Paraneptunicella aestuarii: one gene and its partner. The main gene of each other region encodes a partner of the protein of the gene in region 2 in a complex. Links are inferred from orthologs where the notes say so. Each region holds a gene or a part of one and is shown on either strand. Other genes may lie near its edges.

Evidence for each region. Proteins that work in one complex are often made in the same cells at the same time.
Region 1: the proteins of dinB (region 2) and dnaN are in contact, whole or in part, in a solved structure (PDB 1OK7), measured with the Escherichia coli proteins. The link is inferred for Paraneptunicella aestuarii from one-to-one orthologs.

The regions. Positions count from the first base shown.
Region 1 is NZ_CP074570.1:15-3,144, reverse strand. Bases 33-2,995 are described here. They hold dnaN (DNA polymerase III subunit beta), read right to left. Parts: upstream 2,083-2,995; coding sequence 982-2,082; downstream 33-981. Other genes in these bases: recF (DNA replication/repair protein RecF), read right to left, coding at 33-972. Also shown: more of recF, read right to left, coding at 1-32. UniProt on the Escherichia coli protein: Confers DNA tethering and processivity to DNA polymerases and other proteins. Acts as a clamp, forming a ring around DNA (a reaction catalyzed by the clamp-loading complex) which diffuses in an ATP-independent manner freely and bidirectionally along dsDNA.
Region 2 is NZ_CP074570.1:1,017,644-1,020,685, forward strand. The notes cover bases 65-2,939. They hold dinB (DNA polymerase IV), read left to right. Parts: upstream 65-905; coding sequence 906-1,973; downstream 1,974-2,939. Other genes in these bases: KIH87_RS04230 (2-hydroxyacid dehydrogenase), read left to right, coding at 65-826; KIH87_RS04240 (M17 family metallopeptidase), read left to right, coding at 2,052-2,939. Outside these bases: more of KIH87_RS04230, read left to right, coding at 1-64; more of KIH87_RS04240, read left to right, coding at 2,940-3,042. UniProt on the Escherichia coli protein: Poorly processive, error-prone DNA polymerase involved in translesion repair and untargeted mutagenesis. Copies undamaged DNA at stalled replication forks, which arise in vivo from mismatched or misaligned primer ends.

The DNA of each region.
Region 1 (3,130 bases), 1.0 Mb from region 2 along the record:
CGAACCAGAATCAATGAATCCGCCAATCACTTTACATACGTTTATATCGTCTAATTCAGATATAACGTCATCAATTAAGACCGTACATTTTACTCCATTACGCTCATTAATAAACCTTACTTGAGCCAAATGTAGTGCAAAAGCACAAAGCTTTAACTGACCTCTAGACATTACCTGATTTAAAGGTTTACCATTTATCTTCAAACGCAAATCTGACCTTTGAAATCCGTATCGGGTTGTCCCGAATTTGAACTCATTCTCTAAATTTTGAGTCAGTAGTTCAGCTAGATCCTTCTCTTTTCCCCACCCTTGGTAGTAATCAATTGATATATCACAGCCACTTAAAAACAATGAAAGTGAGGCATCAATATAGGGTGTAATATCAGATACAATATTCCGACATTTACCTGTCAAGCTATAACTTAGCTCTACGAGCTTCTCTGTCCAGAAAGCCTCTTGATCTTTACGCTTATCTTTTAATACAGCATTACGGTTTGCTAATACTGTTTTAAATGTCTTAAACTCATTTAGATAGGATGGTTCCACGTGAAACATAATCCAATCTAAAAACTGTCTCCTATTCCTAGGCGAACCTTCAACTAACTCACTTACAGTCGGAGATAAAAATCGTAGAGGTAAGCTTCTAGCCAGTTCAGACGAGTTTTTTATTTTCTCACCATTTTTTTTAACCAGCTTCTGCCCACTACGAGAAAAACTAAGTCCGATTTTCTCTTTAGAATCTTGACTAACCATCAACTCACTTCTTACAAGAAGGGATTCTTTTTCAAAACTAATCAGGTTTTTTAGTTCTGTTGTTCGGAATGAACGACCTGAAGAGAGTAAGTAAAGTGCTTCAAGAAAAGAAGATTTCCCACTCCCATTTTGGCCGTAAAGCACATTCAAAATGGGAGAAGGTACAACATTCGCTATAGGTATATTTCGAACGTTCTCGAATTGAACGGTAAAAATCACAGACGGATCTTATAATCTCATTGGCATAACCACATATAGAGATTCATCATTCTCAGGATCTTCTATAAGGGCACTACTGTTAGAATCAGCAAGTGAAATTTTGACAGAATCTGAATGAAGCGCATTCATAACATCGATCATATAGGCAACATTAAAACCTATCTCCAGGCTATCGCCATTGTAATCGACATCGACTACCTCAACCGCCTCTTCTTGTTCAGGGTTATTCGCAGTAATCATTAACTCATTGTTACTGACATTCAATCGAATACCACGGAATTTTTCGTTAGACAAAATAGCGGCACGGCTTAATGCATCTTTCATATCACTTCTGTTTACAGAAATGATCTTGTCACCATCTTTCGGCAATACCCTTCTGTAATCAGGAAAACGACCATCTACCAATTTACTGGTGAAAATAAATTCTGAAGAGTGAATTCGAAGATGGTTACTTCCTAACTTAACTTTAAGCAATTGATCTTCATCACCAATCAAGCGAAGAATTTCCATTACCCCTTTTCTTGGGATAATAACTTGCTTATTAGCTAATGCTTCTGAATTTTCAATCTTGGAAAGCGCAAGTCTGTGGCCATCGGTAGCAACAGCTCGAATGATATTTTGATCAGTCTCTAAAGACATACCATTGAGGTAGTATCTTACATCCTGCTGCGCCATAGCGAAGTGAGTGCTATCTATCAATCGTTTTAGATCTTTCTGCGCAAGTTCAAATTCAACTTCGCCTTCCCAATCTTCAAGATTTGGATAATCGTCAGCAGACAATGTAGAAAGGGTGTATTTACTTCTACCAGATTTGATAACGGCCTTAGAACCATCAACAGAAAATTCAATATCAACCCCATCTCTTAAACTTCGACAAATATCGACAAGCTTCTTGGCAGGAACGGTTATTTCGCCCTGCTCAAACTCACCATTTAATTTGATGCTGGAAATGAGTTCCACTTCTAAGTCTGTACCGGTAAGCCATAGCAAATCGCCATCAACTTTAATCAGAACATTAGACAATATTGGAAGTGTGTGGCGACGTTCTACGGCACCGGAAACGAGTTGGAGTGGCTTTAAAAAGTCTTCCCTACTAATTTTGAATTTCATACTTTACTCAGTTACCTAGGATGACAAAGTGCGAATCAGATTCTGGTAGTCTTCTTTTATATCGTGACTTTCTTCTTTTAGCTGCGCAACCTTACGGCAGGCATGCAGTACAGTAGTATGATCCCTACCGCCAAATTTGTCACCAATTTCAGGCAAGCTATGGTTTGTTAACTCTTTAGATAACGCCATTGCAATTTGTCTGGGCCTGGCAACACTGCGACTACGTCGTTTAGACAAAATATCCGCAACTTTAATTTTGAAGTATTCAGCTACCGTTTTTTGAATGTTATCAATAGTAACGAGTTTTTCTTGTAATGCCAGCAAATCCCTAAGCGCTTCACGTACAAAATCAATTGTTATTGGACGACCGGTGAAATTAGCGTTAGCGATCACCCTGTTCAATGCACCTTCGAGCTCACGAACATTAGAGCGTAAACGTTTGGCAATAAAGAATGCGACTTCATTGGGTAGCTTGATCTTATTCTCGTTCGCTTTCTTCATAAGAATAGCAACGCGAGTCTCTAACTCTGGAGGTTCAATGGCAATGGTAAGCCCCCAGCCAAAACGAGATTTTAATCTATCCTCTACCCCATCAATTTCTTTTGGGTAACGATCAGAAGTTAAAATGATCTGCTGGTTATCTTCTAACAATGCATTGAAAGTATGAAAAAATTCTTCTTGGGAACGTTCTTTATTAGCAAAGAACTGGATATCGTCGATCAATAATGCATCGACCGAACGATAGTATCGTTTGAATTCTTCTATGGCGTTATTTTGTAGCGCACGAACCATATCTTGAACAAAACGCTCTGAATGCATGTATACAACTTTCGCATCTTTTTTAAATTCACGAATTCCGTTACCAACAGCATGTAGTAAGTGGGTTTTACCCAAGCCAGTACCACCATATATAAATAGAGGGTTATAGGCACCACCTGGATTATCTGCAACCTGCTGCGCGGCGGCTCTAGCCAATTGGTTAGATTTACCTTCAACGAAATTATCAAAACGATAGTTACTGTTTATGTTAGATTTCTCACCAGCATTT
Region 2 (3,042 bases):
CCGGGTGGAAGTGGCTGTTGTGACCAATATCCAGCCTGAGAGGATTAAGCAGTACCCCAACCTGAAATGGGTGCAAAGCCTGTGGGCTGGAGTGGAAACCTTGCTTCCAGCCATTCAGGATCTGAACTTAAAAGTCGTGCGCATGAACGATCCTCAACTGGCACAGAGCATGTCTGACAGTGTTCTACTCTGGACGTTATATTTGCATCAACAAGCGCATGTTTACCGACAGCAACAAAACATCGCGCTTTGGCAGCAGTCACCTACATCGCTATTTACATTGTTACCTCATGCAACACGCGTTGGTATTTTAGGGCTAGGCAACCTCGGCAAAGTTGCTGCGAACAGATTAAAAGATAATGGCTTTACTGTTCAGGGTTGGAGCCGCACCGCTAAATCGCTTCCCGGTATTCCTACTTATTCGGGTGATACCGGGTTGCAACAATTACTTAGCACCAGTGATATTCTGGTTGTGTTACTTCCATTGACACATTCAACTCGTTATTTACTGAATCAGCAACGTTTACAAATGCTGCCTGATGGTGCTGCGGTGATTAACTTTGCCCGCGGTGCAATTATTCCTGAACCCGATTTATTGCAGTGTTTGAATAATGGCAAATTGAGCCATGCTGTTTTAGACGTTTTTGAGCAGGAACCTTTGCCGTCGAATTCACCTCTTTGGCAACATCCTAACATTACAGTGTTACCTCATATCTCAGCACAGACTAACCCTGTCACAGCGTCTAAAGTGGTGGCAAAGAATATTAAACCGTATTTTCAGAATGGAGAAATACCTGAATATATTGATGTCTTGAAAGGGTATTAGGTTTGATTTAGCTCTCTTGCACATCCTGAAAAAAAGGATACTATAACTGTATAAATAACCAGTTAAGTTATCTCCCTCTGTGCGTAAAATTATTCATATCGACATGGATTGTTTCTATGCTGCTGTCGAAATGCGGGATAACCCTCGTTATCGTGATATTCCTATTGCGATTGGTGGGCGTTCGGATCGGCGCGGGGTGATTTCTACCTGTAACTATATTGCGCGTAAGTTTGGGGTGAAGTCTGCCATGGCAACTGCGCAGGCAATGAAGTTGTGTCCTAACTTGGTGGTTGTTCCCGGGCAAATGAAAAAGTACGTGGAAGTGTCTCGGCAAATTCGGGATATTTTTGCTCGTTATACATCGCTTATTGAGCCTCTTTCCCTGGATGAAGCGTATCTTGATGTTAGTGATTCTGACTTGCTTGGTGGTAGCGCTACGCTTATTGCTCAGCAAATTCGCAGGGATATCCTGAATGAAACCCAACTTACAGCGTCTGCGGGTGTCGCATCGTGTAAATTCGTTGCTAAAGTCGCGAGTGATGTGAACAAACCCAATGGTATTTGCGTTGTGACTCCTGATGAACTGGACAGCTTTGTTGCCAGCCTTCCTCTGGGTAAAATTCCGGGCGTGGGTAAAGTCACGCTGGAAAAGCTGCATAATCTGGGGTTATACCATTGCCGTGATGTCAGGGAGTATTCACAGGAGTTGCTGAGCAAACGCTTCGGCAAATTTGGATTGGCGTTGTGGCAATATTGTCATGGCAAGGATGAACGACGTGTTAGCGTAGAACGTAAGCGCAAGTCTGTCGGGGTTGAGAGAACTTTACCTCACGACATTCATTCTGCCGAAGAATGTTGGCAGGTAATCGAAAAATTATTGCCAGAACTACAGCAACGACTTCAGAATGTGCGTCCTGATATGGATATTCATTCGCAAGGGATTAAACTTAAGTTTTCTGATTTTCAACTCACCAGCATTGAGCAGAGACAACTTCATTTAGTACCCGAGTTGTTTAAAAGCCAGCTACAAGAGATTTTGCAACGACAGCGAAATCGTGGCATTCGGCTGGTGGGATTACAAGTAGGGCTACCTGATGAGCAGACGGTTCGGCAACTGCCTTTGCCGTTTCCACAACAAGTTATTTGATACTCAAAGAATCAGGTGAACCAAAAAAATAATAGCCCAATACAACATTTGGAACGAATTAACGATAAAAGGGGTTTTATGTCTTATCCAATCGCAGTAAGAGCGACAGTAGACGCTATCACTGATGTAAACGGAACCTGGGATGCGGTTATCTATATTTCTCCCAGCGCCACTTCCGGTACATCGTCTGTTATTTCTGAAGCCATTTTCAAGTATGCCGATATCGACAAACGAGTCGGCGTGCAGCCTATGTTGCTACCGGCAGAAGGTGTTGCTGGCGGACGTATTATTTTTGCGCCAACGGGCAACCTGATGCGTTATTTTGATGATGTTCGTCGCTATGGTGATGCGGCACACAAGGCTGCTAAAATCGCCAAAGATGCCGGTATCGTGAATCCCTTACTGGTTGTGGAAACGCCCAATGATTGGCGCTTCCAACACGCATTGGAAGTGGCTTATCTACAAGCTTGCCAGTCTCTTTGGCAGCCTCTGGAAGCCAGAGAAAGTCTAAATGAAGCCGAATTGGAACCTGTAAATCAGATCGGTTTGGTGCACGAAAGTGTTGATGCTGATTGGTTGGTTGCTGTTGAAGGCGGACGTCGTTTGGCAAGAGATCTCTGCGGTACTAACCCCGAAAGAATGGCACCTCCGGGATTTGCTGATTATTGCGTTGACGCTTTTGCTGGAACCGATGTGAAAGTTGAAGTGATTTCCTCGCAAGAACAATTGCAAGAGGAGTATCCATTGCTTGCTGCTGTGGCGCGCGCTGCAGTGCAAGTGGAGCGCCATCATGCTCGCGTTGTAACCCTGACTTATGAACCGGAAGGGGAAGTGACCCAAAGCCTGTATTTGGCGGGTAAAGGTGTCACTTACGATACTGGCGGTGCAGACTTGAAAACTGGTGGTTTCATGGCGGGTATGAGTCGTGACAAAGGTGGTGCTGCCGCCGTTGCTGGTTTAATGAAAACCGTTGCCATGTTAAAACCCAAAGGTATCAAAGTCGTTGCTGAGTTAGGCTTGGTGCGTAACAGTATTGGTTCCGATGCGTTTGTTTCTGATGAGATCATTA